Regions from separate parts of the Gibbsiella quercinecans genome, predicted to be linked through region 2. Evidence: predicted binding sites of a transcription regulator. Region 2 holds the regulator's gene; the other holds the start of a gene.
The links. Region 2 encodes Fur, which represses iron uptake genes when iron is present. Its sites were predicted from a motif close to ATAATAATGAGAACNACTATCAA; they were not measured.
Positions count from the first base shown of each region.

Region 1: the regulator Fur is predicted to act here: its motif matches at 1,991-2,013, upstream of ACN28Q_RS19390 (isochorismate synthase).

Region 1 covers NZ_CP014136.1:4,236,659-4,241,087, forward strand. Annotated here, with positions in the region: gene entS (enterobactin transporter EntS) at 1-759, shown strand, start outside; gene fepB (Fe2+-enterobactin ABC transporter substrate-binding protein) at 746-1,705, opposite strand; gene ACN28Q_RS19390 (isochorismate synthase) at 2,051-3,262, shown strand; gene ACN28Q_RS19395 ((2,3-dihydroxybenzoyl)adenylate synthase) at 3,268-4,429, shown strand, end outside.
Region 2 covers NZ_CP014136.1:1,226,674-1,231,102, forward strand. Annotated here, with positions in the region: gene ybfF (esterase) at 1-97, shown strand, start outside; gene ybfE (LexA regulated protein) at 350-637, shown strand; gene fldA (flavodoxin FldA) at 870-1,397, shown strand; gene fur (ferric iron uptake transcriptional regulator) at 1,728-2,174, shown strand; gene ACN28Q_RS05665 (beta-N-acetylhexosaminidase) at 2,270-4,429, opposite strand, start outside.

The DNA.
Region 1 (4,429 bases), 2.5 Mb from region 2:
GTGATCGCCAGCGCCGGGGTGAGCTGGAACTATGGCCTGGCGGCGTTGGGCACCCTGCTGACGCTGGTGCCGTTGCTTAGCCTGCCGCAATTGATGCCACCACCGCAGCCGCGTGAACACCCGTTACGTGCACTGGTGAGCGGTTTTGCCTTCTTATTCCAAAACAAAGTGATTGGCATGGTAGCGCTGATCGGGGCGTTGCTGACCATGGCCAGCGCGGTGCGCGTCATTTATCCCGCCGTGGGTGAAAGCTGGCATATCGGCGCGTCCTACCTGGGCTTTATGTATTCCGCGGTGCCGCTCGGCGCGGCGCTGGGCGCTTTTACCAGCGGGCGAGTGGCGCAGGTGGCGCGCCCTGGCTGGATGATGCTGCTGACCGCCATCGGTGCCTTTGTGGCGATTGCGCTGTTCGGCCTGATGCCGTGGTATAGCCTGGCGTTGGTGTGCCTAGTGGTATTTGGCTACCTGAGCGCGGTGAATTCGTTGCTGCAATACGGGCTGATTCAGAACCTGACGCCGGATGCGTTCCTGGGCCGGATTAACGGCCTGTGGACGGCGCAGAACGTGGTGGGCGATGCGCTGGGCGCGCTGTTGCTGGGGGCGATGGGGGCCTTTATGCTGCCGGCGATGACCGCCACCAGTTTCGGCCTGGGGGCGGCGCTGCTGGGTGTGCTGCTGTTAGTGACGATGACCGGCCTGCGGCAGGTTACCCTGCACAGGCCGGAGGAAACGTCGCCGTTAACCGTCAGTGGGAAGTAAACTGCTTTTCCAGCCGCGTCAGCAGGTTGCTGGCGCTGTAATAATCCAGGCGGAAGGTATCATTGCCCAGTGGGTAAACCCGCTGGTTCTGTACCGCCGGCAGATGCGCCAGCAGGCTGTTGGCCATCAGGCGTTGGGCGTCGCTTTCATCGTTGGCGAACAGCATCAGCGTTTGACCATTCAGCCCGGCGGCCAGGTTTTCCCCGCCCAGTTGGATGATGTCCTTGCGCATCCCCATGCTGGTGCTGGTACTTAATTTTGGCGGCAACGTTGCCAGGGTAAAGCCAAGCTGCTGTAACAGTTTCCCCTGTGAGGATTCGGCGGTCCACAGGTTGGCCGCCTTGCCGTCGTTGCGGAACACCAGCGCGGAAACCGGCTGGGGCGGCAATTGCATCCGCTGTTTTAGCGCGTTTTCTTGCGCATCGAACGCGGCGATCACGTTGGCGGCCTGTGCTTCGTGCCCGGTCGCCTGGCCAAGCTCCTGGGCCAATTCTTGCCAGCTTTTATCGTCGTAGTTGACGACCAGCACCGGGGCAATGGCCTTCAACTGATCGTAGATCGGCAGGGCGGAATCACCGCCGGTGGCGGCTACGATGATCAGATCGGGCGCTTCACCGGCAACGGCTTCGGCGTTGGGCTCGCCGATATACAAGCGTTTTACGCCGCGCTGCCGGGCGATATCCGCCCACTGGCGGAAAAAGCCCTGTGGGTCGGTCAGGCGCTGATTGGGCGTGGCGGCGCCGCTGGCGATCACCGGCGCGTCAATGGCCAAGAGGGTGCCGGTAACGGTCACGCTGGTGGAAACGATGCGCGCCGGCGGGTGATCCAGCGTAACGCTGCCGTGGGTGGTTTGCAGGGTACGCGGCCAGGCTGGGCCGGCAGCATAGCTGCTGTTGAACGCCAGGAAACCGAACAGCGCCGCCGCCAGCAGCAGAATTTTGTTCATCGAAATGTGTCCTTTTAGATTAAAGAGTTATATCTACCACTGATAAAAAATATATGTGTCCGCCATAAAGGCAAGTTGCATAGGTGTTGATTTTTTGTTCCACCGCCCGGTGATGCGATCGCGTAAACCACCCGGGTGAGCGGTTACAAGGCCAGCTTTCCGTATCGCGCAACATTGCGGGGAAATAGGCGAAAACCCTAATATTTACCTGATAATTCAGGCGCAGAGAAGGGGTTACTGTTGGTTGACATGATAAATCATGACAGGTAATTTAGCGCGCGATTAACATAAATGATAATCATTATTATCGGTGATTTTCGTTGATGAAAGGATAAAGGTGTACCGATGGATATAGCCATGAGTGGTGCCAATCATAGGGAACCGTTTAGCAGGGATGATGAGCGTGCAGAGGCGGCATCTTTACCTCTGGCCTCCGGCTTCTTTTTCTCTTCGCCCTATCGGAGCCTGAGGACGGAAGGCTGCGTGGCTGCGATGGCTTTGCCTGCGTTTGGCGGTGAAGAGATTGGCGGTGTATTTCAACAGGCGGTGCAACAGGCATTCGCCAAAGCGCGGTTAGCCGGAGTTAGCAACCCGGTGTTATGTGGCGCTATCCCCTTCGACACGCACCAGCCTTCGGCCTTGTTTGTGCCGCAACACGTTCACTGGTTTGAGCGCGAACGCGCATTTGGCGCTGCCGCAGCGGCCAACGGCAGCGCGCCGGAAATCGCCAGCCAGCTTGAAGTGCCGCCACAGCCGGTGTTCATGCAGATGGTCAGCGATGCGGTGGCACAAATGAAGAGCGGGCGGTTGGATAAGGTGGTGCTTTCACGGCTGCTGGAGATTGAAACCCGCCACCCGGTGGACCGGCATGCGCTGATGGCGCGTATTATTACCCAGAACCCGCACGGCTTTCATTTCCACGTGCCGCTGGCCACCGGCGCGCTGTTGGGGGCCAGCCCGGAATTGCTGTTACGCAAAGAGGGCGATCGCTTCTACTCGAACCCGTTGGCGGGCTCAACCCGGCGGGAAGCCGATCCACAGCGCGATCGCGAGGTGCGCCAACAACTGATGGCGTCGGAAAAAGATCGCTACGAGCACCAGATCGTGACCGAAGGCATGCGCCGCATGCTGGCCGCACGCAGCCAGGTTCTGAATATCCCCGCCGCCCCGGAATTGCTCAGCACCACGACGCTCTGGCACCTGTCAACGCCGATTGACGGCAAAGTGGCGGATAAAACGGAAAACGCGCTGTCGCTGGCCTGCCTGTTGCACCCAACGCCTGCGCTGTGCGGCACGCCAACGGCCGCGGCGGCAGAACTGATTAAACAGTTGGAACCCTTTGACCGTGGACTGTTCGGCGGCATCGTTGGTTGGTGTGATGCCAACGGCGACGGTGAATGGGTGGTCACCATCCGCTGCGGCACCGTGGATGGCAAGCAGGTGAGGTTGTTTGCCGGCGCAGGCATAGTGCAGGACTCCTTGCCCGAATCCGAATGGCGTGAAACCGGTGTCAAACTGAGCACAATCCTGCGTGCATTCGGTTTGAACCAAGGATAAAAATAATGAGCATTGCTTTTACCCCCTGGCCCGAAGAGTTTGCCCGCCGCTACCGCGAGTGCGGTTATTGGCTTGATCTGCCGCTGACCGACATTCTCGATCGGCAGGCTGAAAATGACACGGCGGCGCTGATTGATGCCCGTGGCAGCCTAAGCTACCGCCAACTGGCGCAGTATTCCACCAACCTGGCGGCGGCGTTGCAGCGCCGTGGGGTGCAAGCCGGCGATACCGCTCTGGTGCAGTTGGGCAACGACGTTGAGTTTTACGTGGTGTTTTTTGCCCTGTTGAAGATTGGCGTGGTGCCGGTTAATGCGCTGCCCAACCACCAGCGCAGCGAGCTTGATGCTTACGCCACGCAGATTCGCCCCAGCTTGCTGATCGCCGATCGCCGCCACCCGCTGTTTGCCGATGACGATGTGCTGGCGGTCTTTTGCAGCCGCCATCTGTCATTGCGCGTGGTGGGGTTACACCATGCCGAGGGCGATGCGCGCGCGCTTGCCGCCTGGATGGAAGAAGACAGCCAGGGCTTTGTCGCCGCACCGTCCGCCGCCGATCAGGTGGCCTTTTTCCAGCTTTCCGGCGGCAGCACCGGCACGCCGAAACTGATCCCCCGAACCCACAACGACTATTACTACAGTATTCGCCGCAGCGTCGAAGTGTGTGGTTTTGACGCGCAGACCCGCTTCCTGTGCGCGTTGCCGGTGGCGCACAACTACCCAATGAGCTCGCCGGGCGTACTGGGCGTGTTTTACGTGGGCGGGTTAACCGTGTTCGCCAGCGATCCAGACGCGGCGCAGTGTTTCCGGCTGATTGAACAGCACCGGATCACCGTAACCGCACTGGTGCCGCCGGCCGTGACGCTGTGGCTGCAGGCGATAGAAGAGTGGGGCAGCAATGCCGCATTGGCCAGCCTGCAACTGTTGCAGGTGGGGGGCGCCAAGCTGAGCGAAACGCTGGCGGCGCGTATTCCCGCCGAGATCGGCTGCCAGTTGCAGCAGGTCTTCGGCATGGCGGAAGGGCTGGTCAACTACACGCTGCTGGACGACGACGAACCGCATATGTTCACCACTCAAGGCAAACCGATGTCGCCGGGCGATGAGGTGTGGGTCGCCGACGATGAGGGCAACCCGCTGCCGCCGGGGGCCGTTGGCCGCCTGATGACGCGGG
Region 2 (4,429 bases):
CCGTGCCTATGTCGTCGCCGGCAGCGGCCACTGGGTTCACGCCGAAAAACCACAGGCGGTATTAAGAGCAATTCATCGATTTATCGGCCCGGCCTGAGCCAATTGGCGAAAAAAAGCGCTAAAGATAAGCGCTTAGCGCGTTTGCGCCGCAGTTAAGCATTGTCGTTGCTCTACCTGCTGGGGTAATATGGCGCGCTGTAATTTTGCCGCCTAAGCTCCGCGTTTTAACCGGCGCCAGGCTGGGGGCGAATTTTGGGTTAGGGTTGATTGGCCCGACAAAATGTAAACCGAACCGTCCAAAGGCGCATAAGCGCTTTTTGATACAAACTCCCTTGCAGTTACCGCAACAATGGCTAAAGAACAAACGGATCGCACAACGCTGGATCTGTTCGCAGATGAACGCCGTCCGGGGCGCCCGAAAACTAACCCGCTTTCCCGCAATGAACAGCTTAGGATCAACAAGCGCAATCAGTTACGGCGCGATAAGGTTCGTGGCTTGCGGCGTGTGGAGCTGAAAATCAATGCGGACGCGGTAGACGCTCTGAACAAACTGGCGGACCAGCGCAACATCAGCCGCAGCGAACTCATTGAGCAAATGCTGTTGGCTAAACTGGCGGAAGAACAGCCAGAACACTGATCTTGCCGCCCTGGCGCGCGGCGCAGGCGTTAAGGACAACGCCGGATCGCTCCCGCTTTCTTCCCCATAGGCATCGCATAAATGCGATAAATCCTGCGGGTAAATTTCTGGCATGATAGGCGTTTACCGGTAAGAAACAGCGTGAAAATGGCGCACGGGATGCCCAGCGCTGCATCGCCATCGGCGTCTTATCGCGACACAACTTTATTGAATTGAAAGGGTTATACGCTATATGGCAACTGTAGGCATTTTCTTTGGCAGCGACACTGGTAATACCGAAAACATTGCCAAGATGATCCAAAAACAATTGGGCAAAGAAGTGGCTGAAGTTCACGACATTGCCAAAAGCAGCAAGGAAGATCTGGAAGCCTTCGACATCCTGCTGCTGGGTATTCCAACCTGGTACTACGGTGAAGCGCAGTGCGATTGGGATGACTTCTTCCCTACGCTCGAAGAGATCGACTTCAACGGTAAGCTGGTCGCGCTGTTCGGCTGCGGCGATCAGGAAGACTACGCAGAATACTTCTGCGATGCGATGGGCACCATCCGCGATATCATCGAACCACGCGGCGCCACCATCGTCGGCCACTGGCCAACCCAGGGCTACCATTTCGAAGCCTCAAAGGGTTTGGCGGATGACGATCATTTTATTGGCCTGGCCATTGATGAAGACCGCCAGCCGGAGTTGACCAACGAGCGTGTCGACGCCTGGGTCAAACAGATCAGCGAAGAATTGAATCTGGCTGAACTGGCCAACTAAACCTTGTGGGTGGCGGTTGAATAATGGCCTTGTAACGTGCATAGTAGCAATGTCAACAGGGTCATTATTGATATTATGAATTGAAGCAATAGAAGCTACGATTTTGTAACTTCTCACATCGTCACGGTAAACTGCGGCATCGGTTTATCCCATTCATCAAGACGTTGCATATGTAAAATGCAATAGTGCAAATATAGCGTTGTTAACAACCGGCGGTTTTCATTTAGCGCAACCGGTTCTATAATGTGACGCAATTATATCTTTGTGCCGACCGATGCCATAGGCGAGAACGCCTCAACTTGATTAGCATAGTAACAGGACTGAATCCGCATGACTGACAACAACACCGCATTGAAGAAGGCCGGCTTAAAAGTCACGCTTCCGCGACTCAAAATCCTGGAAGTGCTGCAGGATCCGGAATGCCACCACGTCAGTGCGGAAGATTTGTATAAGAAATTGATTGATATGGGCGAAGAAATTGGCCTGGCCACGGTGTACCGCGTGCTTAACCAGTTTGACGACGCCGGCATCGTCACCCGCCACAATTTTGAAGGCGGCAAATCCGTATTTGAATTGACTCAGCAACACCACCACGATCACCTGATTTGCCTGGACTGCGGCAAAGTGATCGAATTCCGCGACGAATTTATCGAAGCGCGCCAGCGTGATATTGCCAAAAGGCACGGTATCAAACTCACCAACCACAGCCTGTATCTGTATGGGCACTGTGAAACCGGTGATTGCCGTGAAGATGACTCGATACACAACGCAAAGTAACAGGTGCTTGCCCCTAGCGTAAAAAAACAGCCGTATATACGGCTGTTTTTTTATGGGCTGCGTATGCAGCCCGCGCGGCGCGCGAGCTGGCATAATTACCCTTGCACCGCTTCGCTGCGGCTAAAGCGCTTGCCATCTGGGCTGACGGCACGGATTTGCACCCCAGCGGAAACGTTCGGCCTGGCGCTGCCGTCATAGCGCCGCCACTGTTTGCCGCCGTCGGTGGAATATTCAATCCCCAGGCCCGGCAGTGAGATATTGGCCTCCAGTTTGCCATCAACGATGCGCGCGCCAGGCACCGGCAAGCGGTAGTGGATACCCCCCTTATCCAACTTGGCCAGTTCACGCTGCCCTAACAGATTGGCAAAGCGCAGCCAGTCTTTATCCAACGCCGCGCGATCGACAAACTGCGTTTCGTCACCTTTATATTCGCGCCCGGCCTGATAATCCAGTTCCCAGCCCGCACGGTGCCACGCACGCTCCGCCACCGAAATGACGCGCGGGAAAATCATATATTCCATCTGCTCGTCGGTACGCACGGTTTCGCTCCAGGACTGCGCCGACAGCCCATAGGCGCCTGGCCATGGCTTATCGCTCTTGGCGCTGAAGGCATCACCGTCGCGATCGCGCGAGGTTTCCGCATTCTGCGGCAGGTTGTCCGGCGCAAAGCTGAACATTTTCTGTTCATCGTTAAAGCGTGCCGCCCAATAGTAACCGCGTTCGTTGGGGTTAACTTCGTACGGGAAATCCATGTAGACATAATCCGGGTTGGAGATCGTCACCTCGTAGCCCTTGTTCGCCCAGTCGTTAGCGGTGTCGAAGCCGCCCCAGTACAGGGTATCCCAGAAATTAACGCCAACGCGCTTGGTGGCGAACGCCTTGGCGTTTTCCGCGTCTTTCAGGCCATCCTGCCAGGCCTGCATTTTTTCGATGCCGTGCGCGTTAACCCGTTTACTCACCTCAATAGCGAAATAGCTCGGCAGGTGCGCCATATCCTGTACTTTGCCTTGGGCGATCATCGCCTGGCAAACCTGCGATTTCGCCCAGGGTTTGTCCTCTTTGCTGAGATCGACCATGCCTTTGCCCGGCTCCGGATGGCGGATATCGGTATAGCCGGTGCCCAGGCGGATATTTTTTGCTTCATCACCGCCAAAATGCCAGGTGGTCAGCGGTTGGCCCGCCTCTTTATGCATCAGGGCAATCTCGCCAATCACCTTATCGGCAAAGCGCGTGGACGACGGCAGGCAAGGGTTCAGGTAGCTGTGGCGATCGTAAAACTGCACCGACGTGGTATTGGAGTCATCGGTGGGATCCAGCACGCGGTATTCACCAGCGGCCTGTTCCTTGCCTTCGGCGTGCAGCTTTTGGTAGCGGGCTTCCATCGCAACCACCGCCGCACGGGCGTGCGCCGGCATGTCAATTTCCGGGATCACTTCAATCTGGCGTGCCTGGGCGTATTTTACGATGTCGATATAGTCGCTGCGGGTGAAAAAACCGGAACCGTTATTATCGCTGTCCGGCCCGGAGCCCAACTGGGGCAACAGGCACGTTGTTTCTGTCAGATCGTGGCAGCGCTTGCCACCCACCTCGGTTAACTCCGGCAGGCCGGGAATTTCAATGCGCCAGCCTTCGTCGTCGCTCAGGTGAAAGTGGAATTTATTCAGCTTATAGGCCGCCATCTGGTCCAATAAGCGCAGAACCGCGTCTTTGGTGTGGAAATTGCGCCCCACGTCCAGGAACACGCCACGGTATTGAAAACGCGGCGCATCGCGGGCCGTCAGCACGGCGATTTTTTTGTCGCCATCGGCAGGCAGCAGTGAAAGAACAGACTGCAAACCATAAAATACGCCCGCTTCATCAATGCCGGTAATCTGCGCGGATTTTTCACCCATCGCCAGCGTATAAGCTCCCGGCACTGCCTCGGCGCCGCTGAAAGCGTGCGGATCAATCGCGGTTGTGATCGGATACCCGCCCGCACGTTGGGGGATGCCAAGCTGTGCGAAACGCTGGGTGACGGCGCTGGCTGCCGGCGCCGCCAATGCGCCAAGCGCCAGTGCAACGCCCTGGCTAAGATCGGCATCCTGTGTAGGATCAATCGTCACCTGCAGCGGCGTTGGGATAATCTGCCCGCGCAGCGCCGTGGCCGGCAGGCGGCTTAACGCCGCGTTTTTCGTAAAGCGCGTCGCTGGCGTCATCAGGATGTTGTTATCATGTTGGGTGCGCTTCCATTGATCGCCGCTTAACGGCGTCAGGAA